Regions from separate parts of the Hymenobacter radioresistens genome, predicted to be linked through region 1. Evidence: riboswitches for the same ligand, from Rfam matches in the RefSeq annotation. Region 1 holds a riboswitch; each other region holds the start of a gene.

What was found. Region 1 has a riboswitch for S-adenosylmethionine ahead of PK28_RS08425 (amino acid permease). Riboswitches for the same ligand answer to the same signal wherever they lie in the genome.
Region 2: linked by a shared signal. The riboswitch ahead of metH (methionine synthase) and the one ahead of PK28_RS08425 (amino acid permease) in region 1 are both predicted to bind S-adenosylmethionine.
Region 3: linked by a shared signal. The riboswitch ahead of PK28_RS16090 (O-acetylhomoserine aminocarboxypropyltransferase/cysteine synthase family protein) and the one ahead of PK28_RS08425 (amino acid permease) in region 1 are both predicted to bind S-adenosylmethionine.

Annotation. Positions count from the first base shown of each region.
Region 1 is NZ_CP010054.1:1,969,845-1,979,507, reverse strand. It holds gene PK28_RS08430 (TSUP family transporter) at 1-1,113, shown strand, start outside; gene PK28_RS08425 (amino acid permease) at 1,194-2,651, opposite strand; SAM riboswitch class I at 2,985-3,098, opposite strand; gene PK28_RS08420 (hypothetical protein) at 3,294-3,548, opposite strand; gene PK28_RS08415 (EcsC family protein) at 3,921-4,652, opposite strand; gene PK28_RS08405 (Gfo/Idh/MocA family protein) at 5,265-6,293, opposite strand; gene PK28_RS08400 (DegT/DnrJ/EryC1/StrS family aminotransferase) at 6,367-7,494, opposite strand; gene PK28_RS08395 (DUF6565 domain-containing protein) at 7,670-8,518, shown strand; gene PK28_RS08390 (glycosyltransferase family 2 protein) at 8,579-9,490, opposite strand; gene PK28_RS08385 (cell division ATP-binding protein FtsE) at 9,527-9,663, opposite strand, start outside.
Region 2 is NZ_CP010054.1:185,522-195,184, forward strand. It holds gene PK28_RS00855 (GMC family oxidoreductase) at 1-1,183, opposite strand, end outside; gene PK28_RS00860 (gluconate 2-dehydrogenase subunit 3 family protein) at 1,237-1,830, opposite strand; gene PK28_RS00865 (SDR family oxidoreductase) at 1,933-2,778, opposite strand; gene PK28_RS18735 (PA14 domain-containing protein) at 2,943-4,070, opposite strand; SAM riboswitch class I at 4,212-4,318, shown strand; gene metH (methionine synthase) at 4,387-8,106, shown strand; gene metF (methylenetetrahydrofolate reductase [NAD(P)H]) at 8,295-9,251, shown strand; gene PK28_RS00885 (NAD(P)/FAD-dependent oxidoreductase) at 9,377-9,663, opposite strand, start outside.
Region 3 is NZ_CP010054.1:3,731,178-3,740,840, forward strand. It holds gene PK28_RS20190 (T9SS type A sorting domain-containing protein) at 1-654, opposite strand, end outside; gene dxs (1-deoxy-D-xylulose-5-phosphate synthase) at 918-2,861, opposite strand; gene PK28_RS16075 (lysylphosphatidylglycerol synthase transmembrane domain-containing protein) at 3,075-4,154, shown strand; gene PK28_RS16080 (hypothetical protein) at 4,247-4,660, opposite strand; gene PK28_RS16085 (LysM peptidoglycan-binding domain-containing protein) at 4,900-5,187, shown strand; SAM riboswitch class I at 5,388-5,501, shown strand; gene PK28_RS16090 (O-acetylhomoserine aminocarboxypropyltransferase/cysteine synthase family protein) at 5,883-7,265, shown strand; gene metX (homoserine O-acetyltransferase MetX) at 7,473-8,504, shown strand; gene PK28_RS16100 (homoserine dehydrogenase) at 8,482-9,663, shown strand, end outside.

The DNA.
Region 1 (9,663 bases):
TTTTACCTGGGTTCCATTGTGCAGAAGGGCGACCTGAAAATTGCCATCAGCACCAACGGAAAGTCGGCTACCATTGCCAAGCGCCTGCGCGAAATGCTAAGCCACACCCTGCCCCAGGAGCTGCACGACGTGCTCCAGCACATGACCGTGATTCGGGAGAAAGTGGGCGGCGACTTCGCCAAAAAAGTAAAGTCGCTGAATGAGGTAACGGCGGAGCTGGCCGGGGGGCCGGCCTATGAGTCGCCGGCGGCGGCGCGCTGGCGCCATATTGCTACCGGCTCGCTGCTGGCCTTCGCGGCCATGCTGGTGTTCAACATCCTCTCCTACTACTTCACATGGCAGCAGGTGTGGGAAGCAGCCACGTCTTCGGATACGTTCTTTCTTTTTGTGGCCATTGGGTTTGGTGCGCAGCTCATTGATGGCCTGCTGGGCATGGGCTACGGGGTGGTGACGGCCATCAGCCTGATGACGCTGAATATTTCGCCGGCGGCCGTGAGCTCCAGCATTCATACCGCCGAAATGTTTGCCAGCGGGGCCTCAGGCTATCATCATTACCGCTTCGGCAACGTGAACCGCAAGCTGTTTAAAGTGCTGTTGATTCCGGGGGTGCTGGGCGCCATTACCGGGGCTTATCTTTTGGCGAAGTTTGGGGAGGAATACGGGGCTTATGTGAAGCCTTTCCTTTCCCTGTACCTGCTGCTGCTGGGCCTGCGCATTATTTCCAAAGCCTTTTCTAAACCCGGTCCGCGCAAAAAGCACAAGAAGCTGGGAATACTGGCGGCGGCCGGCGGGTTCCTGGATTCCTTTGGCGGGGGCGGCTGGGGCCCCTTGGTGACCAGCACGCTCATTGCCGGCGGGCGCACGCCACAGTACGTTATCGGCTCGGTGAGTGTGACGGAGTTCTTCGTCACGTTTGCCAGCGCTGTTACCTTTTTCGCCACCATTGGCATTTCGCACTGGCAGATTATTCTGGGGCTGATTGTGGGCGGCGTGGCGGCGGCCCCGCTGGCAGCCCGCCTGGCCGGCCGCATTCCCGTGCGCTGGATGTTTGTGGGCGTGGGCCTGATGGTAATTGTGTGGAGTATGTGGTCGTTGCGCCGGCTGCTTATATAAGTCAGGAAGAGTATTGCACAAAAAAGCCCCACCGTAATATACGGCGGGGCTTTTTATTACATCCAGCAGGAAGCGGTTGCCTATACTATCTGTTTCTGTTGCGCTTTTTGCCCCAGCTTGCTGTGCTTCTTGCCATAGCCGAAGTAGATAGCCAAACCAATAGCCAGCCAAACGGCCAGGCGCAGCCACGTTTCCCAGGGCAACGACACCATCATAATCAGGCAGGTTACAATACCCAGAATAGGCACCAGCGGTACCCAGGGCGTGCGGAAACCACGGGGCGCATCGGGTTCTTTCTTGCGCATGATGAGAATGCCCAGGCACACCATCACAAAAGCCAGCAAAGTACCAATGGAAGTCATTTCGCCGACAACGGAAATGGGCACGAAGCCCGCAAACAGGGCTATAAACAACCCCAGCAGCAGATTGGATTGCAACGGTGTGCGGAACTGCTCGTGAATACGCGAGAAAACCGGCGGCAGCAGGCCGTCTTTCGCCATGGAGAAAAACACGCGGCTCTGCCCCAGCAAATCCACCAGAATAACGGACGTATACCCGATGATAATGGCCAGGATAACGGCCGATGAAAGCCAGGCATAGGGCGTTTTCTCAATGGCAATGGCTACCGGCGCGGCGCTGTTTTTAAACTCCGTGTAGTTGGCCAGTCCCGTCATCACGTGGCCAAACAGTACAAATAGCACCGTGCAGATCAGCAGGGAGCCGATGATGCCGATGGGCATATTCTTCTGCGGATTCTTGGTTTCCTGAGCCATGGTGGCCACAATATCAAACCCGATAAACACGAAGAAGACCACGCCGGCCCCGCGCAGAATCCCGCTCCAGCCAAACTCCCCAAACACGCCGGTATTCTGCGGAATGTAGGGTTGATAGTTAGCCGGATCAATGTACTGCCAGCCCAGGGCAATGAACACCAGTACTACGGCCACCTTCAGCGTAACTACCAGCGCATTAAACCACGCCGAGCCGGCCGTGCCCCGAATGATAATCATGGTAATAGCCAGCACGATGAGCATGGCCGGAATATTCACAAAGCCATGCACCGTGCTGCCATCCGCCAAAGCGGCCGTTTCAAACGGCGACATTACCAGCTGGGGTGGCAAATGAATACCGTACTTACCGAGAAACCTCAGGAGGTACTGCGACCAGCTAATGGCCACCGTAGCGGCGCCTACGGAATACTCCAGGACCAAATCCCAGCCAATAATCCAGGCAAAAAGCTCCCCCATGGTGGCATAGGCATAGGTATAGGCCGAGCCGGAAACCGGCACCATGGAGGCAAACTCAGCGTAGCATAAGGCAGAAAAAGCGCAGCCAACGGCCGCCACTACAAACGACAGAGTAACGGCCGGCCCGGCATTGTTGGCGGCCGCAATACCCGTCAGCGAGAACAGGCCGGCCCCAATAATTACCCCAATGCCAATGGTAATCAAATTAAAGCCATTCAGGCTTCGTTTTAAGGTATTAGCGCCGGTTTCGGCGGCTTCCTGCCGCAGCAGTTCCAGTGATTTTTTAAGCATATAGTGGGTAGTCGTGTCCGGCGAAGCAAAGCCGCCGGAGCACACGTTGGGTTAATTGATTCCTGGCGCCGGCTGTGACGAAAGCGGCTGCCGGAACCCAGGACACACAGGGGCGGCTACCTTACCTCTGAAACAGAGCAGGCCACAAATCCGAAAGAGAGAAAAACGAGAATTAGAGTTTCGGGCGCTTGCTCCCTGAAAGGGCGGCCCTGCTGCTGGTTAACAGCAACAACATCCGGCGCAACAACAGGCGGCACGCAAAGGGACGCGCTGGAAGGCGGGAGAACTAAAAAGCGGGGCAGTAAAGCGGGGGCAGAAGTCCACGGTGTGTTGTTTTTATATTGTCAGGAAGTAGCTTCTCTGACCTTCGGTTGGGCACCGTTCCGGCCATTAGCGGAGGTTGCCGACGCATCGTAGAGCCTTTCTCTCCGCGTCTCTGTATAAAAACAATCCTTTGGGCTAGAAAGAATTGATGCCCCAAAGGTAAAACCGGATTGATGGGTTTGCAAACAAACTTCGTGTAGGCAGCCACTCTAAGCCACTTTCTATTATTGGTAATGGATACCGGGCACACGTATACATAAAAAAGGGCGGCCCTAACCATTTGGTTAGGGCCGCCCTTTTTTAATTCAAGACCAGATATTAGCTGGCAGGCTGCGCGTTTTTAGGCTTGCGGCCACGCTTAGCGCCACCTACGCTGGCTACGCGGGGCTTACGCTCCTTGGCAGCAGGCTGGTAATCATCAGCCAGTACCGTTTCCATTTGAGAAACAGCTTCCTGGAGTGCATTAATAGCCGAAGAAACGCTGCGAACTGCTTTGCGCAGGTCTTTTTTCACGATTTCGCTATTCTTAGCGGCGTTGAGGGCGTTTTCGAGCTGACCGAAATCAAATGCCATGGGTAAAGAAAATAAGGTGGGGGATAAAAAACGAAGGAAAAATAATTTTTTCTCTTGTTATGTCTTACACAAACGTAGTATAAAAAAATCAACATTCCCTTCATTTATAATGATTTTTGATTAGATAAAAGTACCCTGTGCTCGAGTAGTTTGTAGTGATAACTCAATTCCCCCCTTAAAAAATAACGCAAACCCTATTTATCATCAAATAGCAAAATGACGCTAAGGCAGTTACATCTACTCAGAAACTGTATAAGCAGGCCCTCACATTGGTTTGCTGTAGAGCTTGGCTTTATCATCAGTAATTGTTCCTCTAATTTAGATTTCATTAACCATCCATTTGAATTTGGAGCAGGCACTACACGGCAATAGCTATTCAGGTTTATTGTGAGCAAACCAACGCATGCGGTAACAATGTATGGCCGTTTCGCCCAGCTGTACTAATAACCGATAATTAGCCACCGCGCCTACCGCCGCCCCGATAACGGGGATTAGCTGAGCCATTTTAGCCAGGTCAATGTAGTCGCGGTACTCCTGCTGGAAGGTGCGCCAGTCGAACTCATTTACATCCGTGGGCAGGGTAAGGCGGTAGGTTTCCCAATTGGCCACCCGCTGGTATACTTCATTACGCGTGTGCTGACTGCTGAAGGCCAGCTGAAAAATATGCAGCAGGTACAGTCGCTCGGTATAGTCGCGCACATCGTGGCCGTAGAGCGCGGCAATATCAAAGAGCAGCTTCAATTTCAGGCTGAGCAGCAACGGAAAATCAGCAAGGCCTAAAAGGAAACCACCCGCCCCCGTTACGGCACCTTCGGCGGCAGCCGTATTGCGGTAGTACCGGATGCGCGTACGAATCAGGGTTTCCCGCTCGCTCAAACTGCTTTCGACCAGCGGTTTTCTTGTGATTTGCATTGAGCCAAACAGTACTCCGCGCACCATTTGTTTAATAGCCGCAGTTAGCGCCAAGTGTACTTTTTCCGGTAATAAAGCATTCATTTTGGCCTGTACCCGCCGGGCAAAACGGTTGAGCAGCGAGGGTTTCTGCTGCATGCGCTTCTGCCAGGTTCTCAGCTCGGAATAAGCTTGCGCAGTATAAGTAGTCATGTAGATAAGCTCTTTTGAATCTTAGTTACTTAAATAGATTTACATAGCTCATTATCAGAATAAAGATACCGCCTATAACTAACACAAAATAGCTTTTGCTTTCCCTAAATGCACTAGGGCTATACAACCTGGCATTGATAGCTAGATGGCTCAATTTATTCCTGAAAGTCAGGTAATCACCCAGCCATATAGAGCGAACTACCACCTTGTGCTGCCTGGTAATGATTGTTAATTTCTCACCATGGTACAGCAGGTCAGAATCACGAAAGATTCGGGTGGAATATTCTAACTTCTCTTCCTTGGTTTCCAGACGAAGAATGGAGCTGTAAGGGATTCTTTGTTTTACAAACAGCCCCCCCTTTTTAGGACTAAACACCCATCCTTTAAAAGCAATTGGCGAAGAAGAAGTATTTCAGACGCCGACCACAGCGCAGTCAGAAGCCAGGCACCAAAAAACAAGGCAATAAATAAGTTGGCTGCAGAAATATTACTCTGCCCGATATCCAGTATTACGGCCTTAAAAAGAATTAGAATGTTCACGCAGAACAAGCAGCATTCTACCAGAAGTATCAGATAAAAAGTCTGAATTACGCTTCTATGATGAATGCGTGCTTATTTCAACTGATATATCTGCTCAATTATCTCAACTACTTTTAGCCCATCCAGCGCATTGGTGGTAGCCGCACAACCATTTTGCAAGGTATTCACCACATTCTCAATCACCTGCACATGGTTGGCAGCGCTACCCTGGTAGGGCCCGTAATCATTGGCGGGGTTAGTAGGTGGTAACTCAGGGCACTGATAATTCCGTAGGTGGCAGTACTCCAGCTTATCCATGTACTGGCCACCCAGGCGCAGGCTGCCATGCTCGGCTATTACCGTTAAGGAGCTTTCCAAGTTTTGGTCCCAAACGGCAGTGCTGTATTGCAGCGTGCCGCTGCCGCCGCGTACTAAATCAAAGGAAACCAGGCCGGAGTCTTCAAACTCGGTAAGCTGCTGGTGCGTGAAGTCACGGAAGCGGGCGGAGATATTGGTAACGTCGCCGAATACCCAGTAGAGCAAATCCACGAAGTGGCTGAACTGGGTGAAGAGTGTGCCGCCATCCTGTGCCTGGGTGCCGCGCCAGCCGCCCGGGCGGTAATAACGGGCGTCGCGGTTCCAGAAGCAGTTAAACTGCACCAGATATATCTGCCCCAGGCGGCCTTCTTCATAAACATTCTTGAGCCAGGCGGCGGGCGGCGAGTAGCGATTCTGCATCACCCCAAACACTAGGCGGCTAGAAGCCTGGGCCGCGCGCACAATGGCTTCGGCATCGTGGGTACGCAGCGCAATGGGTTTTTCCACCAGCACATGCAGGCCGGCGTGCAGCCCTTGCATAGCCTGGGGCGCGTGCAGATGATTGGGCGTAGCCACGGTCAGCACATCGGCAGCGGGCCCGGCCAGCAGGTACTGATCCAACGACGAAAAGAAGGGCACGCCGGGGAACTCGGCCGCCAACCCGGACCGCAGTTCCTCCCGCACATCAACCAGGGCCACCAGACGGGCGCCGGGCTGCCGGGCAACCAGTGCCGCGTGCCGCCGGCCAATATGGCCTATACCACAAATTACAAACCGGACGGCGGGAAGGGCAGAATCATTCACAATAGGCGAATGTAGCGGTAACGGCGTAAATCCGGACTATCAGCGCGGCTTTGCTTTCACTTAGCGGCAATTATCAGAAAAATGACTTCACCGCATCTGATACGCAGGCCACCTGCTCTGGCGCCAGGGTAGGATGAATGGGCAATGATAACACCGTATGGCACAGCCGTTCAGCCACCGGAAACTGCCCGGCCTGGTAACCTAAGTACTTATAAGCGGGCTGCTGATGCACCGGTACCGGGTAATATACCACGCTGGGCACCCTATTCGCCGCCAGGTGCTGTTGCAGTGCGTCGCGGCGGGCCGTGTCGGTTACCTGCACAGTGTACTGATGGTACACATGGGTGCTGCGCGGGTCGCGGGCGGGCGGCATCAGGCCTTCTACGCCAGCAAATGCGGCATCATACTGAGCCGCTATGCGCTGGCGGGCGGTGGTCCATTGCGCCAGATGGGGCAGCTTCACGCGCAGCAGGGCGGCCTGCAGGGTATCCAGCCGGGAATTGAGGCCGATGTGCTCGTGGTGGTATTTGCGCGTTTGGCCGTGGTTAGCCAGTTGGCGCAGCAGCTCGGCCCGGCTGCTATCCTGGGTGAATAGAGCGCCCCCATCCCCCATAGCGCCCAGGTTTTTACTGGGGAAAAACGAGGTAGTGCCCACCTCTCCTACTGTTCCGGCTACCCAGGTTGCCCCGGCGCTGGAAGTAAACGTGGCGCCCAGCGACTGGGCATTGTCTTCAATCAGCGCCAAGCCATGGTGGCTGGCAATGCGGCGCAGGCTTTCCAAATCGGCACACTGCCCAAATAAATGCACGGCCACTATGGCCGCGGTGCGCGGCGTAATGGCGGCCTCAACGGCCTGCGGATCCAGCCCAAAGGTGGTGGGCAGCACATCTACCGGTACCGGAGTAAGCCCCAGTACGGCGGCGGCTTCCAGGGTAGCTACGTACGTGAAAGCGGGCACCAGCACCTCACTGCCCTTGGGCAGGCGCAGGCTCATGAGAGCCAGCTGCAAGGCATCGGTACCATTGGCGCAGGGCACCACGTGGGGGCCGCCCAGATACTCACTTAGCTCCTGCGCCAGCTTTGCAACTGCCGGACCCTGAATAAAAGCGCTTTCATTCAGGCATTGCTGCAGCGCCGCGTCCAGCGCGGCGCGCAGGGGCGCGTGCTGGGCCGCCAGGTCCAGCATCAGTATAGGAGGCATAAAGGCAGGAATGGACAAGCAGGCCGAGTATCAGGAAGGCATCAAAGATAGAAGGAGCCGCGAAACCCGGGCCGCAAGCCCGGCGTAACCCGGGCCTGAATGCCTGCGTTAAGCAGGGAAAGGATACTCTCTCCCTAAGTACTCTTCTTTTCTCCCTTATCTTTTCCGAACTACCATGATAAAGAAAACCTTCACCATAAACGCCCTGGCGGCTATTCTATTGGCCGGTGGCGTGTCGTTCACGCAAAGCAGCTGCAGCCGCACGGATAGAACTGAGGTTTCGCAGGATGGCGAACAGGCCTACAACGATTTCAAAACGTTTGTGACCGATGCCGAAACCCGCTCTGAAAACGTAGCCAACGAATCGGAAGCCGACTACAACCAGGAAACCACCCAGCTGAAGTCTGACTTCGATACCAAAGTAGCCGCCGTAGATAAGTACGCGGATCAGTATGATGACGCGCGCCGGCAGGAAATTGAGCAGCTGCGCACCCGCTACACCACCGCTTACGACAAGCGCGACATGACCTGGAAAAACCGGGCCTCAGCTACCGGCACAACCACAACTATGAAAATGGGCAAGTACTACAAGCCCATGACCAGTGAGTATGCCGCAGTAACGCCTCAGAACGTGCGCGCCAAGTACGAGGCCTTCACCGCCATGGTGAAAGCCAACGAGAACCGCTACGATATTGACGACTGGCGCAACGTGAATGCCGACTGGAAAGCCCTGGACGACCGTTACGACGTGATTAAAGACCAGGTATCTACTGCCGACCGCGAGGAAATTGCCAAGGAAAAGGCCAAGTACGCGGCCTTCAAGTCCTTCGACAAAACCGAAGCCCGCGTGGCGGAAGGGGCTGATGCCGTTGGCGGGGCCGCGAAGGACGTAGCCGGCGGAGCCAAAGAAGTAGGCAAAGATGTAGGCCAGGGTGCCAAGAAAGTAGGCAGCAAAGTGGGCAACGCAGTGAAAGGCGCCTACAAAGAGGTCAAGAGCGAAGTTAAAAACACCGACAACGACTAACCCACCCCGGTTACAACACTATTGCAACAACAAGCGCCAGCCTTCCTCCAGGCTGGCGCTTTATTTTTTCCCGGTGCGGTAGTGTTGTAGATCCTGCAGCGCCCAGTACAGCTTAAGGCCATCCAGCTGCCGGAGGTTAGGAGTTCCAGAAAGCAGCGCCCGTTGCACGCTGTTGTATAGCAGCCTAAATCCCGCTTGGTATATCCCTGCCAGCCCCGCACGCCGTAGCCGCAGGGCAGTCCGCAACAGGCTGGTGTCGGTCCCCCACCCTTCAGTTTGGTACAGGTACACCAGATTGCGCACAGCCTGCTGCGTTTTTTCCAGAAAAACGGTGGCGGGTTCCAGGCCATCATGCAGCACGGGGTTATCAATATGCTGCACGGCAATGCCCGCTTTTTGCAGCTGCCAGCCCAGCTTGCTGTCCTCGTGGCCGTAGTGCGTTAGGGCTTCATCCAAACCAAACCGGCGAAATACGGCGGCTTCCATCAGCACATTTTTCAGGATAAACGAGGTGTGTGGCTGCAACTGCCGCACCCGGGCCGGGCGGGCTTCCCGCAGCCGGCCATAGTGCCAGCGCAGCCGCAGCTCCGGAGCGGCGGGGGCGGTTTCAGCGTACATCGTTCCACCTACTATTACCGGCGCCGAAGTTAAAGTGCCGGCATAGCGGGCGAGAAAGTTGGGCTCAGACAGGGAGATATTATTATCCAGCAGTAGCAACCAGGGGTGCAGGGCAGCCGCAGCCAGTTGATTACGAATAGCTGAGCGCCCCACATTGCGCGGTAGTTCCCGGTACACAACGCCCGGCCAGGCAGCCATAGAGCGGTTTAACCGGCGGGTATCCTCGTCGGAGGCATCATCAAAACACAGGATTTCTACCGGCCCGGGCCAGCTGGCGGCCTGTTGCACCAGTGCCAGCACCAGCCGCGTTACGTCCCGGCAGTAAATGGGCAGCAAAACTGACAGGCCGGGCATGGCTATGCGAAATGACGGAAAACGGAAAGCCGGAAACTAGTTGCCGCTCAGTTCCATGGGCAGGGCAGTGGAGTCCAGCAGCTGACCATCTTTGCACTGGAGCACGCGCTTGGGGTAGTTTTTGATGAGCTGGTAGTTGTGCGTGGCCATGAGCACGGCGGTGCCGGCGTTGT
Region 2 (9,663 bases), 1.8 Mb from region 1:
CGGCAAAGGTCACGGGCATCACGCCAATGCTCTGCAGCAGGTAGCCGCCCGCAAAATCGGCACCGGCCGGCCGGTGAGTGTCTTCGGAAATAAGAGCCCCGGGAATGCCTTTGTAGGGCCGGATATCTTCCTCAAAGGTGCCCCACACCTGCAGGCCGGTATGGGCCATAAAGTTCTGGCCCACGTGGCCGCTGCTCAGGGCCAGCTCATTCAGCAGCAGCAGGCGCGGGGTTTCAACGGCCCCCGCGCACAGAAACAGGTGGCGACATTTCTGCCGTTGCGTTACGCCGTTTTGCTGATACACTACGCCCGTGATGCGCCCCGTATCGTCCCGTTCCACCTCCGTCACAAAGCTATTGGGCCGAATATCGGCGCCGTGCGCGGCCGCCAAGGGCAGAAAGGTTACGTCCATGCTGGCTTTGGCGCCGGTGCTGCAGCCAGCCTGGCAGAAACCCCGGTTGGTACACGCCTCGCGCCAGCCCACGCCTTCCTGGTAGTAGCGCCCCGACAGCGCCGCATTGGCCGCCGGCGAGGTCAGGATTCCCAGCTGCGCGCAGGCCCTTGCCATCAGCTGGGCGGCCCCGTTCAGCGGCAGCGGCGCCAGCGGATAGGGCCGGCGCCGGGGCTTGCCCCAGGGGTAATGTTCTGGGCCGGATATGCCCAGAAACTGCTCCAACTCGTCGTAATAAGGCTCCAGCTCCTCGTAGCCCAAGGGCCAGTCTACGCCCACGCCAAAGTCGCGGCGCAGGCGGAAGTCGTCGTCCTGGGCGCGGGGGGTGTAGGCCGTGTAATGCAGGGTGGAGCCGCCCACGCCAGTGCCGGAGTTGTTTTTGCCGAAGGCCACCGGGTCCTGACCGGCGGAGAGGCGCTCATCGTTCCAGAACAGAAACTCCTGGGCTTTTTCATCGGTGGCAAAGTCCCGTTGCGGGTTGTGCCAGGGGCCGGCCTCCAGGGCCACTACTTTCAGCCCGGCCATGGCCAGGCGGGCCAGCAGGGGCGCGCCGCCCGCCCCGGTCCCAATCACCACGCAATCCACCTCCTCGGCCGGGTCGGGCAGGGGCTGGGGCTGCTCCTGTTCAGTGGGGGCCGCCGCTTCCTCCAGTATACTTTTCAGCAACGGGTCCTGCACTTCGGGCTTTACCGGGTTTAGTACCCCTTCTTCCAGTACTTCTTCATCGGGCATAGCACTGCGGATTAGTCTGATTTGAATGATGTTGTGGTAAGCGGCGTCCGGGGTCAGGGCTGCTGCTCCGGCTCCCGGGGTTCCAGCTCATTCAGGCCAATGCGCGTCCAGCCGGGTACGTCGGCCATGCCCACGTAACCTATTTCCTCCTGGGCCAGCGGGTGGGCGTAGTAGTTTTCCGTCAGCTCGGCCAGCAGCTCCTCAAAAAACCGCCCCTGGTTTACCTGCTCCCAGTTTTCGCCCGCCGCCTTGCCAGCCGCCAGCTGCTCCAGCACCGCATCCTGATGCGCGGCATCCAACGCTAAAAAATCCTGCTGAAACTGCGCCTGCGCCGCTTGATTGATACCCCCTAGGCCCATGCGATAGGCTTCCCGGTCGGGCGGCAGCACATCGTAGCGCCAGCCATCAGACCGGCCTTCGGCCAGGCGGGCATCAATGGCCGGGGCCAGCTCCAGGGGCGCGGGGCGCTCCGGCTGCGGCAGGAGCCGGGCCGCCACTGTGCGCAGCAGCCGGTACGCATCGGTATCCAAAAACTGCGGCTGATAGTGGACAGTAGCTTCCAGCCGGGCCTGCAGCGCCGTGCGGGTGGCCTCCGTTACCAGGTCGGTTTGCAGCAGAGCGCGAACGGTGCCTTCGGGATAGAGCATAGTGGTGGGTTTGCGGGAGCGTAATCAATAAGAGAAACACCAACCCTGGGCGGAGGTTAGGACAATCAGCAGAATGCCCGGAAAGTATAACTGCGAAACGCGCTATTGGTCACTGCTGAGCTTACCGCCGGTTACGTGCACCAGGCTGCCCGTCATGAAAGAGCCATCTTCGGAAGCCAGCAGCACGTAGGCCGGCGCCAGTTCCTCGGGCTGGCCGGGGCGCTTCAGGGCTACTTCATACCCAAATTTCTCTACTTCCTCCAGGGGCATGGTAGCGGGAATGTTGGGCGTCCAGACCGGGCCGGGCACCACGCAGTTCACCCGAATACCCCGCTCGCCCAGGTGCGTGGCCAGGCTCTTGGTGAAGGCATGAATGGCCGATTTGCTGGCGGTGTAGTCGATGAGCAGCGGGTTGCCGGTGAGGCCCACTATGCTGCCGGTATTGATGATGCAGTCCGGGGCTTTCAGGTGGGGCACGGCGGCCTGCGCCATCCAGATATACCCCAGAATGTTGGTATCGAAGGTGCGGCGGATCTGCTCTTCGGGAATGTCCTCGAATTTTTCCTGCGCCATCTGGAAAGCCGCGTTATTCACCAGAATATTCAGCCCGCCCAGCTCCTTGCGCGTGCGGCGCACGGCCTGCCGGCACTGCTCCGGGTCGCGCACATCCAGCTGCAGCAGCAGGCACTGGCGGTCCTGGGCTTCTATCAGGCGCTTGGTTTCCTCGGCGTCCTGGATGTTTTCGTTGTAGAGCACTGCCACATGGGCCCCTTCCATGGCAAAGGCCACGGCCACCGCCCGCCCAATGCCACTGTCGGCGCCGGTTACCAGGGCCACCTTATCCCGCAGCTTGCCAGCGGCGCGGTAGGTGCTGAAACTCATGCCGGGCTGCAGCTTCATATCGGCCTGCTTAGCCGGATATGGCAGCTTTTGGGCAGATTTTTTCATGTCCTTGGCCGTGGGGCGGTCCACGGGCTTGGGAGCAGTTTCTTTCTTGACGGATGCAGTGGTTTTCTTGGTAGCCATAGCGCTGGGAATAGTTGGTTGTTTTCTCTCTACGAGAAAACCTACGGCACAACCAGCCCGCGGTTGGCTGGTAACCCGCGCAGCTTTTACTCCACCACTACTTCTACCCGGCGGTTGCGGGGGCGCTGTTTGGGGTCCCGGTTATCGGCCACGGGGCGGGTGCCGCCGTACCCCCGGGGCGTGAGGCGCACGGAATCTATACCGTGCTGCATCAGATATTGGCGCACGTTGCGCGCCCGCTGCTCCGAGAGCTGCCGGTTCAGCTCCGCATTGCCCACATTATCGGTGTGGCCCGCAATTTCCAGGCGCAGCGCCGGCTGCGCCCGCAACGTGCGCACCAGCTGGTTGAGTATGGGCCGGGAAGTGGGCAGGAGCGTGGCTTTGCCCTGGGTGAAATACAGGTTAGGCAGCGTAACGGCCGTGCCTTTGGTCAGGGTGCTTAAATCGGGCAGGGCACTGGCGGCAGGTGTGTCGGCGGGCGCCGCTACCGGCACTGGTGGTTCCGGCAAGGTAGCTACCGGTGCCCGACGAGCGGGCCGCACTACGGCAGAGCGCCGTACCGGGGGCCGGACGGCCCGCACAACCGCCGGCGTGGTTTTGGCTGGGGCCAACGGGGCACTGCTGACCGATTCTACCGGTGGCGTTTTTGGCCGGGGCCGCTCCGCTTCGCGCGGAATAGGTTTAGCAGAAGATGGCAGCGCAGCATACAGGTTTTCGGGGGAAATAGGCTGGGCCGGTTCCGATGAGGCCGGTAGCTGCCACGTCAATAGCGCGCGGGTATCCCATTGTACCTGGTAGTATTCTACCCTTATTGGGTAGTAGCGCCCGCCCGTGAGCTGTACCTGGGTGGTTACGGCCGTAACGCGCTGGTCACGCCAGGAGCTCAGCACGCGCTTGCCGCCTATCCAAACCCGCATACCGTCATCGGAAAGAATACGGAAGGTGTAGAGCCCCGTAACCGGAACGTAGAGGTGCCCCGTCCAGCGGATGGAAAAATCGTCTCCCGATACGCCCGGTGCCGGCGAGCGGAACCGCTGAGGAGGCTGACCCGGACCAGGCGAGCTGTAGGTCCAATCAAAGTCGATGGTGGGGTCCGTACGCGTGTACGCCAGTTCCTCGAAGCTGCGGCCATTATAATACTGCCCCGCAGGCCGGTACCCGGGGTTTTGGGCATGGTCTGCGCCTGCAGGAATGCAGATAACAACAACAGACACACCATCATAAAAGCCCGAATACTTCGCTGGAACAGCATAGCCGAAGATATCTAATAGCCGGAGGAGTGTAAATCAGAGGAGTAACGCTGGCAAGATCCGGAAAATTGGAATCCGGACTTTCCTATTGTATCTTCGTCTTGCTACTTATCCAGAAAGACCGAGGGAATGGGCCCTATGACGTCTTAGCAACCTGAATCAAAACAAGGTGCTAACTCCCTTTCTGCCTCTCTGGCAGAAGAAGATAAGTGCGGAACCGGCCTCTGCGCCCGGCTCTTTCTGGATAGGCTATTGATTGCCGTTTTTCCGAAAAGCCGATATGCCGACGACCACCTCGCCCCTGCACGATATTCTGCGCCAGCGCCTCCTGATTCTGGATGGGGCCATGGGCACCATGATTCAGCGCCATAAGCTGGAAGAAGCTGATTTCCGGGGCACCCGCTTCGCCGACCATCCCAAGCCCCTGCGCGGTAACAACGACCTGCTCAGCCTCACCCGCCCCGACATCATCCGGGGCATTCACGCCGACTACTTCGCGGCCGGGGCCGACATGGTGGAAACCAACACCTTCAGCGGTACCACCATTGCCCAGGCCGATTATGGGCTGGAGCACATTGTGTATGAGCTGAACTACGAGTCGGCGCGCATTGCTCGGGAAGTGGCCGATGAGTTTACGGCGCAAAACCCCGCCAAGCCCCGCTTTGTAGCCGGCGCCGTGGGCCCCACCAATCGCACCGCCTCCCTCTCCCCCGACGTCAACCGCCCGGGCTTCCGGGCCGTGACGTTTGACGAGCTGGCCACCGCCTACCTGGAGCAGGTGCGCGGGCTGGTAGAAGGCGGCTCCGATGCCCTGCTCATTGAAACCATCTTCGATACCCTGAACGCCAAAGCAGCCCTGTACGCCGTGCAGAAGTTCTTTGATGAAGGCGGGAAAGTGGTGCCCGTCATGATTTCCGGCACCATTACCGATGCTTCCGGCCGCACGCTCTCGGGGCAGACGGTAGAGGCTTTCTGGAACTCTATTCGCCACTTGCCGCTGCTGAGCGTGGGTTTGAACTGCGCCCTGGGCGCGCATCAGCTCAAGCAATACGTGCAGGAGCTCAGCCGCATTGCTGATGTGCACATTTCGGCCTACCCCAACGCCGGTTTGCCCAATGCCTTTGGCGGCTATGATGAGTCGGCGCAGGAGTTTGCGGCCGTGGTGGAAGACTACCTCCAGGACAACCTGCTGACGGTGGTGGGCGGCTGCTGCGGCACCACACCCCAGCACATTGCCGAGCTCAGCAAGCTGGCCGAGAAATACCAGCCCCGCCCCCTGCCCGCCGTGCCGGCCCTAACCCGCCTGAGCGGTTTGGAGCCCTTCGGCATCAACGAAAACAGCCTGTTTGTGAACGTAGGCGAGCGGTGCAACGTGACGGGTAGCCGTGCTTTTGCCCGCCTTATCCGCACCGGCAATTACGAGGCGGCCCTGCAGGTAGCCCGCGACCAGGTGGAAGGCGGCGCGCAGGTCTTGGACGTGAACATGGACGAAGGCATGCTGGACTCGGAGCAGGCCATGACCACCTTCCTGCACCTGATTGCCTCCGAGCCCGACATTGCCCGCGTGCCCATCATGATTGACTCCTCCAAATGGAGCGTGCTGGAAGCCGGCCTCAAGTGCGTGCAGGGCAAGAGCATCGTCAACTCCATTTCCCTGAAAGAGGGCGAGGAAGTATTCAAAGCCCATGCCCGCACCGTGCGCCAGTACGGCGCTGCCGTGGTGGTTATGGCTTTTGATGAAAACGGCCAGGCCGATACCCTGGAAAAGCGCATCGAAATCTGTAAGCGCTGCTACGATATTCTGGTAAACGAAGTGGGTTTCCCGGCCGAGGACATCATCTTCGACCCCAACATCCTGACGGTGGGCACCGGCATGGAAGAGCACCGCAACTACGCCCTGGATTTCATTGAGGCCGTGCGCTGGATTAAAGCCAACCTGCCCGGTGTGCTCACCAGCGGCGGCGTGAGCAACATCAGCTTCTCGTTCCGCGGCAACGACGTGGTGCGCGAGGCCATGCACTCCTCCTTCCTCTACCACGCCATTCAGGCCGGGCTGGACATGGGCATTGTAAACCCCAGCCAGTTGGCCGTGTATGATGAAGTGCCCCAGGATTTGCTGGAGCTGGTGGAAGACGTGCTGCTCAACCGCCGCCCCGATGCCACCGAGCGCCTCGTGGACTTCGCCGACAACATCAAGGATAAATCAACCAACAGCCAACAGCCATCAGCCAACAGCCAGGAATGGCGCAGCCTGCCCGTGGCCGAGCGCCTGCAGCACGCGCTGATAAAAGGTATTACAGAGTTTATTGACCAGGACACCGAGGAAGTGCGCCAGCAGGTAACCCGCCCGTTGGAAGTAATTGAAGGCCCGCTGATGGCCGGTATGAATGTGGTGGGCGACATGTTCGGGGCCGGCAAAATGTTCCTGCCGCAGGTGGTGAAATCGGCCCGGGTGATGAAGAAGGCCGTGGCCTACCTAGAACCCTACCTGCTGGCCGACAAACAAAGCGGCGACCGGCAAACCGCCGGCAAAATCCTGCTGGCCACCGTGAAGGGCGACGTGCACGACATCGGCAAAAACATTGTGGGCGTGGTGCTGGCCTGCAACAACTTTGATATCGTGGACCTGGGCGTGATGGTGCCGCTGGAAAAGATTCTGGACGAAGCCGTGAAGCAGCAGGTCGATGTTATTGGCCTGAGCGGCCTCATCACCCCCAGCCTGGATGAAATGGTGTACGTGGCCCAGGAAATGGAAAAGCGCGGCCTGAAAACCCCGCTGCTCATTGGCGGAGCCACCACCTCCCGCCTGCACGTAGCCGTGAAAATTGCGCCTAACTACTCCGGCCCGGTGGTGCACGTAAACGATGCCTCCCGCAGCGTGGGCGTAGCCGCCGCGCTGTTGGGCTCGGCTGATGTGGAATACGCCCGCACCGTGCGCGAGGACTACCGTCAGTTGCGCGAGGATTACGCTGGCCGCCAGCGCGAGAAAAACTACCTACCTATTGAAGCGGCCCGGGAAAACGGCTTTAAGGCTGATTGGGAAACCACACCCATTACGAAGCCTTCTTTCCTCGGCACCAAAGTGCTGGAAGATTACCCGCTGGCCGAGCTGGCCACCTACATCGACTGGACGCCCTTCTTCCACACCTGGGAGCTGAAAGGCCGCTACCCGCGCATTCTGGAAGACGAAAACCTGGGCGAAGCGGCCACTAGGCTGTTTGAGGATGCGCAGGCCTTACTCCAAAAAATCATCGACGAAAAGCTGCTCACGGCCCGCGCCGTGCTGGGCTTCTGGCCCGCTAATACCCAAGGCCACGACACCATTCAGGTGTTCACCGATGAAACCCGGGAGCAGGTGCAGACGGAGTTCTTTACCCTGCGCCAGCAGAGCGAAAAAGCCCCCGGCATTCCTTCCCTGGCTTTCTCCGATTTCGTGGCGCCCCGGGAAACCGGCCGTGAGGACTATATTGGTGGGTTTGCGGTTACGGCGGGCCTGGGCATTGAGAAGCTGCTGGACCAATTCGAAAAGGACCACGACGACTACTCCAGCATTATGGTGAAAGCCCTTGCCGACCGCCTCGCCGAGGCGTTTGCCGAGCGCCTGCACCAGCGCGTGCGGGAGGAGTTCTGGGGCTATGCGCCCGCCGAGCATCTCTCCAATGAAGACCTCATTCAGGAGAAATACCAGGGCGTGCGGCCCGCGCCCGGCTACCCCGGCTGCCCCGACCACACCGAGAAAATTACCCTGTTTGAGCTACTCGACGCGGAAAACAAAACGGGCATCCGCCTCACCGAAAACCTGGCCATGTACCCGGCTTCCTCCGTCAGTGGTTTCTACTACGCGCACCCCAACTCCCGCTACTTTGGCCTGGGCCGCATTGGCCAAGACCAAGTGGAAGATATTGCCCGGCGCAAGAACATGCCGCTGCCGGAGCTGGAGCGCTGGCTGGCGCCCAACCTGAATTATGACCCGGTTTCCGTGCCTGTAACGGCGCTGTAAGGACAAGTAAAACTAGTTCCCCTCCTCAGCTGAGGAGGGGCTAGGGGTGGTTGAAACACTAGAGTTAGGTAACTAAAGCTAGTTGGTCGTTCAACGAGTTGTCAACCACCCCCAACCCCTCCTCAGCTGAGGAGGGGAGCTTTGCACACTACCGAAACTACCCGCTAAGCCAAGCTTAGGGCTTTTATATGAAAGTTACCGACCACCTGCTGCAGGCCAAGGGCAAAACGCTGTTTTCCTTTGAGGTGCTGCCGCCGAAAAAGGGAGAGAATATCCAGAGCCTGTTCACCAATATTGAGCCGCTGCTGGAGTTTAAGCCCCCATTTATTGACGTTACTTACCACCGCGAGGAGTACGTGTACCGGCAGCACCCCAACGGCCTGCTGGAAAAGAAAACCGTGCGCCGCCGGCCCGGCACCGTGGGCATCTGCGCGGCCATCAAAAACCGCTTCGATGTAGATACAGTGCCCCACCTGATCTGCGGTGGCTTCTCCAAGGAGGAAACCGAAAATGCCCTCATCGACCTGCACTTCCTGGGCATTGATAACGTGCTGGCCCTGCGCGGCGACCCGATCAAAAGCGAAGGCCGGTTCCTGCCGGACCCCGACGGCCACAGCTACGCCTGTGACCTGATTGGCCAGGTGGCCGACCTGAACAAAGGTTCTTACCTGGACGAGGAGCAGGACGACACCTGGGCCACCAACTTCTGCATTGGCGCGGCCGGCTACCCCGAAAAGCACTTTGAGTCGCCGAACTACGCGGCCGACCTGCGCTACCTCAAACACAAGGTAGACCGCGGCGCCGACTACATCGTGACCCAAATGTTTTTCGATAACGAGCAGTTTTTCAGCTTTGAGAAGCGCTGCCGGGAAGCGGGCATCAACGTGCCCATCATTCCCGGCCTGAAACCCCTCACGGCCAAAGGGCAGCTCACCATGCTGCCCCGCTCCTTCTACCTCAACATTCCGGAAGCGTTGGCCGATGCCGTACACCAGGCGCCCGGCAACGAGGCGGCCCGGCAGATTGGCATTGAGTGGTGCATCAACCAAAGCAAAGAGTTGATGGCGCACGGCGTGCCGGTGCTGCACTACTACAGCATGGGCAAGTCCGACAGCATCCGGCAAGTTGCCAGCGCCCTCTTTTGAGTGGTGGGATGGTGAAATAGTGAGTTGGTGAGATGGTGAGTTTGATGTTCTGGCGGCGCCACTTGCGCAGAACCGCGCCAACGAAACGTCAAACCCACCATTTCACCATCTCACTATTTCACCTCCTAACGGCATTCCTCCCGGGTCAGGCTTTCGTTGATGGCAATGGCGGCCAGGGAGCCTTCGGCGGCGGCAATGATGGCTTGCTGAGGTGCGGGGGTGGTGTCGCCGGCGGCGTAAATGCCTTTGATGCTGGTCTGGGCCTTGCTGTTGGTCCATACCGCGCCGTTGGTAAGCAGGCGGCAGCCGGTTTCCTCGGCCAGGTTGCTGCGCTGGCGCTGCTGGGTGTGCAGGAACAAGGCATGGCGGGCCAGTTTTTCGCCGTTTTCAAACACAATGTGGCGCAGTTCGC
Region 3 (9,663 bases), 1.8 Mb from region 1:
GCGCTGTGTAACTGTGTTTGCACCACAATCAGCAGTGGTGTTTTCTATAGTATATGAAGTAGTTGTTCCTGGATATACCGTGAAGATACCCGAGTTATTAGTTCCCAGAATTGCTCCGTTAGCATCTCTTAAAGTATAGGTACCAGTACCACCGGTAGCAGTAAGTGTAACAGCAGTGAGCGGACAAACAGCATTATTACCTGCACTGGAAGTAATAGCAAGCGAAGGGGCTAAGGTTAACTCAACAGAAATTGTTTTCGGATTATTACAATTGATAGTGTTTATAAACGTGTAAGTTGTTTGAGACGATATTGGTAAAGAAAAGGTAAATGTTGCCGGGGCAGTTGGGAAAACATTGGTATACAAAGTAGTACCGGCAGCATTTTTAACGGTGAACGATCCACCAGTAGAGGTTTCCGTTACCGTTAAAGCAATACTACCAGTACCATCTGGGCAATACGTTACCACCGGATTACTATTACCATTGTTGAAGGTCCTGGTAGTAACTCCGGCACCAGAAGGGTAGGTCAGATCAAATTGGCCAGAGCAGTTTTCACTGGTTCCGGGTGCTTGGCCCTGGCCCTGACTGTAGCCAGATGTTACGGTACCAACTAAAAACAGGAAGAAGGTCAAAAACGCGTATTTATTTTTCATGTTGCAGGTTTTTCAAAGAGGTCGAAAACTGAATTTCCTGCAATACGCAAGCTCTACATCTAATGACTGTACAATAGAAGAAAATATATTATTTACCTCATATATAACTATATATATAAGATCTATATATTAAAACAGTAGGCACAACTTTGAAAATGATTCCATTATTTGATAAAAATTTCAGACTCTATAGCATGCTATAAAAAGAAAAAAGCCAAAGCAGCTAACGCTACTTTGGCTCTAAAAACCATTGCTGAAGAATCTTACAGCAATACCGTAGTCCTGGGTTCTGTCGCTGCCACCTTGCCACTCATTTCGCGCAGAGCAGCGGCAATTCCATCAGCATCAAAACCACATTCTTTATACAGCTCGTCCTGAGTGCCGTGTTCCACCACGCGGTCCGGGATACCGAGGCGCTTTACGGGCAGGCTATAGCCGTGGTCGGCCATAAATTCCAGCACGGCCGCCCCGAAGCCGCCTTGCAGGCAGCCATCTTCCACGGTTACAATGGCTTTGTACTGGCGCAGGATGTTATGGAGCATTTCCTCATCCAGCGGCTTACAGAAGCGCATATCGTAGTGCCCGGGGTTCAGGCCCTCAGCTAAAAGCTTTTGGGTGGCTTTCACAGCGTAATTACCGATATGGCCAATGCTGAGCACCGCCACACCTTCTCCTTCGCGCACAACCCGGCCGGTACCAATTGCCAGCTTTTTGAGCGGCTTGCGCCACTCTGGCATCACGCCTTCGCCGCGCGGGTAGCGGATGCTGAACGGACCGGCGTTTTCGGGCAAGGAGGCCGTGTACATCAGGTTGCGGAGCTCTTCCTCATTCATAGGCGCCGAAACCACCATGTTGGGGATGCAGCGCATATAGGCCAGGTCGTAGCAGCCGTGGTGCGTGGGGCCGTCGGCGCCGGCAAAACCGGCGCGGTCCAGGCAAAATACTACGTGCAGGTTCTGCAGGGCTACATCATGCACCACCTGGTCGTAGGCGCGCTGCATGAAGGAGGAGTAGATGTTGCAGAAAGGCACCAGGCCCTGCGTGGCCAGCCCGGCAGAGAAAACCACCGCATGCTGCTCGGCAATTCCCACGTCGAAGGCGCGGTCGGGCATGGCTTCCATCATGATGTTCAGCGACGAGCCCGAAGGCATGGCCGGCGTCACGCCCATGATCTTGTCGTTCTTCTCGGCCAGCTCTACCAAGGTGTGCCCAAACACGTCCTGATACTTGGGCGGCTGCGGCGTGGCGTAGGTTTTCTTATGAATTTCGCCCGTTACCTTATCAAACAGGCCGGGAGCGTGCCACAGGGTCTGGTCTTTTTCGGCCAGCGCATAGCCTTTGCCCTTCACCGTAACGCAGTGCAGCAGCTTGGGGCCGGGAATGCTCTTGAGGTCGTGCAGGATGGTAGCCAGATGCTGCACATCGTGGCCATCTACCGGGCCGAAGTAGCGGAAGTTGAGGGCCTCAAACAGGTTGCCCTGCTTGAGCAAGGTAGCTTTCATGGCCTGCTCCACACGCTTGGCAATCTGCTGCGGATTAGGGCCAAACTTAGAAAGCTTGCCTAGTACATTCCACAGCTCGTCGCGCACTTTGTTATAGGTACGGGAGGTGGTGATGTCCGTCAGGTATTCTTTGAGCGCGCCCACGTTGGGGTCGATGCTCATGCAGTTATCATTCAGAATAACCAGCAGGTTGGATTTCTCCACGCCGGCGTGGTTCAGGGCTTCAAAGGCCATACCGGCCGTCATGGCACCATCGCCAATAACGGCAATGTGTTGCCGGTCGAATTCGCCTTTATAGTCGGAGGCCACGGCCATGCCCAGCGCCGCGCCAATGCTGGTGGAGCTGTGGCCCACGCCAAAGGCATCGTACTCACTTTCCTTGCGCTTGGGAAAGCCCGACATGCCGCCGTAGCGGCGGTTTGTGGGAAACTGCTCCCGCCGGCCAGTCAGGATTTTGTGGCCGTAAGCCTGGTGGCCTACGTCCCACACCAACTGGTCGTAGGGGGTGTTGAAAACATAATGCAGGGCTACCGTCAGCTCTACCACGCCCAGGGAGGCGCCAAAATGGCCGCCGTAGATGGACACGGAATCAATGATGAATTGCCGCAGCTCCTGGCTTAGCTGAACCAATTGGTCCGGGCTGAGCTTTTTCAGGTCGTCAGGCGAGTCAATAGCTGCCAGCAGGGCACCGGGTTCAACAATCATCTTGGGTCAGGACAAATAGCAGGAACTAAGAGGGCAACAGATAACCTTAGAAAAGGTTAAGGGCCGCTACCAGATAGCATCCCATAGTGGGCAAAGGTACGAGTTTTCCGGGGCAGCGGTTTATCCCTGTCGTACAGGTTTTCCGCTTCGTATCTTCCCTACGCAGCTCTGGCCGAATAATGGCTACTTTTGCCACTACCACACCGCTTGCTTATGCCGCTTACCCAGGACTCCGAGGAACAGCAACTGCTCGATAAGCTTCGGCCCTCGCGCATTGTGCTGCCTGTGCTTATTGGCCTGGGCGTGGTGGGCTTCATGTTCTGGCGCAGCTACAAGCCCGGCGACCTGGCTCCCCTGAGTAACGCCAGCCCCATGTGGCTCCTTATTTCCCTGCTGGTATTGGTAGCCCGCGACGCTGGCTATGTCTATAGAATCCGGGAAATATCGGAGCGGGTGCTGAGCTGGCGCGCTTCCTTGGATATTATTATGATCTGGGAGTTTGCTTCCTGCATTCTGCCCTCGGCCGTGGGTGGCACCTCGGTAGCGCCCATACTGCTGCATAAGGAAGGTATTACGCTGGGCAAATCGGTGGCGTATGTGATGGTCACGGCCCTGCTGGATAACCTGTATTATGTGGTGATGGTACCGCTGGTGGTCTGGCTGGCGCACGAGGGGCTGTACCCGGCCGAATCCTTGCAGAGCGGATTCATGACTACGCTCAAAATAGCCTTTGGGCTGAGCTACGTGATGGTTTCGCTGTATTCCGGTCTCATGCTGTATGCGCTGTTTATCAACCCCATGTCGGTAAAGCGGCTGCTGGTACGGCTGTTTTCCCTGCGCGGCCTGCGGCGCTGGCGTGCCAAAGCCTATCAGCACGGCAATGAAGTAGTGTGGGCCTCAGCGCAGCTGCGCGGCAATGGCGCGGGCTACTGGCTGCGGGCGGCCCTCAGCACCGCCTTTGTCTGGACGGCGCGCTACCTCGTCATTGGCTGCCTGATTGCGGCTTTCGTGAACGTATCAGCCCAGGAATTTACCATGATGTTTGCCCGCAACATTACTTACAAAGTCATTCTGCTGGTAGCTATTACGCCGGGTGGTGCGGGCATTGCGGAAGGCGCTTTCCCCACGTTTTTCGGCAAGTTTATCGGTACGGCTACCATGACCAGCTTCATGGTGCTGCTCTACCGCATGGTAACGTACTACCTGTATCTGGTGCTGGGCGCCGTGTTCCTACCCCGCTGGGTGGCCCGCATATACGGCCGGCGCACCGCCGAGAAACTGATGCATTCCTAGATATCCAGCTTGTATCAACACAAAAAAGCCTTTCTACCGCTGGCAGAAAGGCTTTTTTGTGTTTTTTCAGACTTCGAATTCTCAACCGGAGCTTAGTCGGCCTCCAGCATCATTTGCGAGCCATCGGGGGCGCGCAGGGTAATTTCATCTTTGGTGAGGTTTACGACATCAAACGTCAAAGTGTTGCTGCTGCCGGTGGGCGTGAGCGTAATTTTTTTAGCCGTCTGGTCGAACGTGTAGGTTCCCTGCATGGTCTGGGAGGGCGACGTCATGTTGAAATTGCCGTTGGCGAAGAAGCGCAGCTCGGTTTTCTTATCAGCGCTGCTCTGGTCTACTTTGTCGCCGGTGGCGGTGGTTTCCTTATCGGTCTTCCAGACTTTGCTGTCGGTACCGTAGAGCATATTGGTTTCGCCTACTTTATTTTCCTGGTTACAGGAGGTAGCAAACAGGGCCACCAGCACCAACAGGCTGGCCAGATAGCGAAATGGGAAAGGCATCAGTTTCATAGGGAAAGGATGAGAAGTTGGGAGAAACTTGCAAGGTGAACTACCCGCCGGTTGAGCCATGCTTTTTCCGGCAGATAGCCACTTCTTACGCTAGGCGGCACAAAGAGTTGGGATAAGTCTATGCTCTCCCGGAATAACAACTAAATCCGGCAGGCCACGTAAGATCAGCAGTACATAACCATGGCTATCAGGCCGATGCGGTACTTCCACTCCTCTCCTACTCCTAATTAACCACTCCCATGGGACTCTTCGATTTTCTGAATAAAGGCGAACAAAAACCCGTTCAGCCCGCCAATAAGCCCGCCACCGGCAACACCGATTTCTTCGGCAATACCAACCAGCCGGCCGCTACCACGCAGGGCGATTCGTACACCGTAGTATCCGGTGATTCGCTGTCTAAAATTGCCAAGCACCACTACGGCGACGCCAGCAAGTGGCACCAGATTTACGACGCCAACAAAGCCACCATTGGCTCCAACCCCGACCATATTGAAGTAGGCCAGGTATTGAATTTGCCAAAAATTTAGTCTCCGACGCTACTTCCTCCAAACGCCGCTCTGCTCCGCAGGGCGGCGTTTTTTTGTGCATTTACCTGCGTATAGCTTGTTTCATTTTAAGCTAAAGCGGTTAAAAAATTGCGCTTAAAATTTTGAGTTCTGAATCTGGCGCTTACATTTGCCCTCACCAACCCGGTACTCCCCCGCTCGCGGCGGGGCAGTTTTCATAGGATTTATATAGAAGCGGCGAGAGAACAGGCTCCGTGACCCGCTGGCAACCTTCGACCGCGCGAAAGGTGCCAATTCCTGCCCAGACCAGCTGTTGCTGGCGGGAGATATAAGTTGAGTGCCATGGAAAACACCCTCGCTTTCGCCTGCTCAAATCCGCTTGCCCCGGCCGCCTTGCTGCGTCCCGGCCCCTCAACAGATGTCTGTGTTTCCGCCTTCGTCACTACGCGAATGCGAATGCGCTGCTGTTGCAGCGCGTGTTGTTGCTGTTGCTAGCCGCTTAAAGCCGGCTCCCTCCAGCACCCCTCCTCCCATTTCCTGTTTGGTCCTAACTGGCAATGCCCGCTGGCATTCCGTGGGCTAAGCCGCATCCTAACCGCCGCAATTTGCTTGCTTTTGCCGGTTTCAGGAGGGTTTCCGCTACGCTTCGTCGTGGCCATTTTGCGCGCTTTGCGCTTTCCCCAGTCAAAAACTTCTTCTTTAAATACAGACCTATTATGTCTACTCAGAACCTGCACTTCGAAACCCTTCAGTTGCACGCCGGCCAGCAGCCCGACCCCGTAACCGGCTCCCGCGCCGTACCGCTTTATCAAACGACCAGCTACGTATTTAAAAATGCCGAACACGGCGCTAACTTGTTTGCCCTAAAGGAGTTCGGCAATATCTATACCCGGCTCATGAACCCCACCACCGACGTGTTTGAGCAGCGCATTGCCGCATTAGAAGGTGGCGTAGCAGCCTTGGCCGTTTCCTCGGGACAGGCGGCACAGTTCATTGCCCTAAACAACATTCTGCAGGCCGGCGACAATTTCGTTTCTACCTCCTTCCTGTATGGTGGCACCTATAATCAGTTTAAAGTAGCCTTTAAGCGCCTGGGCATTGATGCGCGCTTCGCCGATGGCGACAACCCCGAGAGCTTTGAGGCCCTGATTGATGACAATACCAAGGCCCTGTACCTGGAAACCATTGGCAACCCCAGCTTTAGCGTGCCGGATTTTGAGCGTATTGCCGCCATTGCCAACAAGTATGACCTACCGTTGATTGTGGACAATACCTTTGGGGCCGGTGGCTACCTGTTCCGCCCCCTGGAGCACGGCGCGCACATTGTGGTGGAGTCGGCTACCAAGTGGATTGGCGGGCACGGCACCAGCATTGGCGGCGTGATTGTGGATGGCGGCACCTATGACTTCGGCAACGGTAAGTTTCCGCAGTTCACGGAGCCATCCGAGGGTTACCACGGGCTGGTGTTTAATGATGTTTTCGGCAAGAACGGGCCGTTTGGCAACATTGCTTTCATCCTTCGCGCCCGGGTAGAAGGCCTGCGGGACTTTGGCCCTTCGCAAAGCCCATTCAACTCTTTCCTGCTGCTGCAGGGCCTGGAAACCCTGAGTCTGCGCCTGGAGCGCACTGTGGAAAACACGCAACGTATTGCTACCTGGCTGGAGCAACACCCGCAGGTAGAGCGGGTAAACTACCCGGGCTTAAGAAGCAGCCCTTACTACGCGCTGGCGCAGAAATACCTGACCAAGGGCGCGGGCGGCGTACTCACCTTCAGCATTCGGGGCTCCAAGGATACGGCCACGCGCTTTATTGATAACCTGAAGCTGGTCAGCCACTTGGCCAATGTAGGCGACGCTAAAACCCTGATTATTCAGCCTTCGGCTACTACGCACCAACAGCTTTCGGAGCAGGAGCAGCAGGCCGCCGGCGTACTGCCTACCCTCCTGCGCCTCTCCGTGGGCATCGAGCACTTCGAAGACATCCGCGCCGACCTGGCACAGGCTTTTGAAGCCGTGCGCGAGGATGTGCCTCAGTTTGGGGAGACAGAAACTACCCTGCTGGAGCCCAAGCCTGAGCATGCCCAGCCGCTGGAGGTTTAATTTCAGTTGCCAGTTGTGAGTTGCCGGTTGCCCATTCGTTTAAAACCATCCTGGCAACCGGCAACTCAACACCTGGGTTGAGCTCCGTCGGCACTATAAGAGTCTATTGGGTGGGACTAGGACTCGCCGGCCTTTGGGCTCAACCCTTTCTATCACGGCGCTGCCCGCCTGGGCAGCGCCGATTAGGAATTCCCTGCCGAATACATCATGCCCGAAGACTTGGTTTTTACGCTCCCTAAACCGTTGCCGCTGGAAGGTGGCGGCGTGCTGCCCGGAGCTCAGGTGGCCTACCGCACCTACGGCACCTTGAATGAAGCCCGCGACAACGTCATCTGGGTGTGCCACGCTCTCACGGCCAACGCCGAGGTGCTGGCCTGGTGGCCCGGGTTGTTTGGCGAGAACTGCTATTTCGACCCTGCCGACTGGTTTATTGTGTGTGCCAACGTGCTGGGCTCTTGCTACGGCTCTACTGGCCCGCTCACGGAGAACCCAGAAACCGGCCGGCCCTGGTATCAGGCGTTTCCCCTGCTTACTATCCGGGACTTGGTGGCGGCCCATGAGCAGTTGCGGCAGCATTTGGGTTTAACCCGGATTCATACCCTTATTGGCGGCTCGCTGGGCGGTCAGCAGGCACTGGAGTGGGCCGTAGAGCAGCCCGGCGTGTTTGCGCATCTGGTGGTGCTGGCTACGAATGCCCGGCACTCTCCCTGGGGCATTGCCTTTAACGAGGCTCAACGGCTGGCTATTCTGGCCGATGAAACCTACCATCAGGCTACACCTTCGGGTGGGCAGCGCGGACTGAAAGCGGCCCGGGCCATGGCCCTGCTCAGCTACCGCAGCTACGAGGCTTACCACCAAACCCAGGCCGAGCCGGGCGATGATACGCTGGAATACTTCCGGGCCAGTGCTTATCAGCAGTATCAGGGCGAAAAATTGGTAGCCCGCTTCAATGCCTATACCTACGTGGTGCTTTCCAAAGCCATGGACTCGCATCACCTGGGCCGCGGCCGCGGTACTATTGAAACGGCTTTAAGCCGCATTAAAGCCCGCACGCTTATCATCGGCATCAGTTCCGATGTACTGTTTCCGCCAACTGAGCAGCGCCTGCTGGCGCGCCATATTCCGGGAGCCATGTACGCTGAGATGGAGTCCCGCTTTGGCCATGATGGCTTCCTGATTGAAACCGACCAAATCACGCATTTTCTCGAACGTTTTCATGCCCAGACCTTCGCACATTAGCCTGCCGCGCCCCGTTCCTTCTCCCCTGCGTATTGGCCTGATAGGCTTTGGCTGCGTAGGCCAGGGCCTGTATGATATTCTGCAGCAGCTGCCGGAATTTGGGGCCGAGGTGCGGCGTATTGCGGTAAAGAACCCCGCCAAACCCCGCTCCCTGCCCGCTCATCGTTTTGAATACCATGCCGAGGACCTACTGGCTGACCCGTATCTGGACGTGCTGGTTGAAGTAATTGATGATGCTGCCGAAGCCTTCCGCCTGGTGAAGGCGGCCCTGCTGCAGGGCCGTCGGGTAATAACGGCTAATAAAGCCATGCTGGCCCGCCATCTGCCGGAATTGGTGCAGCTTCAGCAGCAGTTTGGCGGCACGCTTTTGTACGAAGCCGCCGTGTGTGGCAGTATCCCCATTCTGCGCACCCTGGATGCTCACTTCAGCAGTGAACCACTGCGCTCAGTTAGTGGCATTCTGAATGGCTCCTCCAACTATGTGCTCACGCGCATGACGCAGGAAGGAACCGATTACGCCGCCGCCCTGGCCGAAGCGCAACTCCTGGGTTTCGCTGAAACCGACCCTACCCTGGATATGGCCGCTTTCGACCCGCGTTCCAAAGCCGTTATTCTGGCCGCTCATGCCTACGGCCTCCTCCTCCAGCCGGAACAGGTACTGCACTTGGGCATTGAAGCCATAACGCCCACGGATATTGCTTATGCGCAGGCCCAAGGCTATAAAATAAAGGTAGTAGCCACGCTGGAGCAGCTGCCCGACGGCCGCGTAACGGCGTTGGTGGCGCCCACCTTTGTGTCGGCCGAATCCCCCTTGTACACCGTTGAGCATGAGTTTAATGGGGTATCTGTAGAAGCGGCATTTGCCGGTGCGCAGTTCCTGCGCGGGCGCGGAGCCGGCGGACACCCCACGGGTTCGGCCGTTTTATCCGATCTGGCCGCTTTGCAACGCCAACAGACTTACACTTATACCAAGCTCCGGCAGGCAGCACCGGCCTTCACCAATCAACTGGCGGTAGAAATCTATTTGCGCACGCCGGAGGAAAATGGGCTGGCCGACTTGGCGCTAACGGATATTTCAGTGGAAGGCAACGGGCCGGAGGGATATTTCGCCGTAGGCTACACCACCTTGGCTACCTTACTGGAGCAACGGGAAAACCTA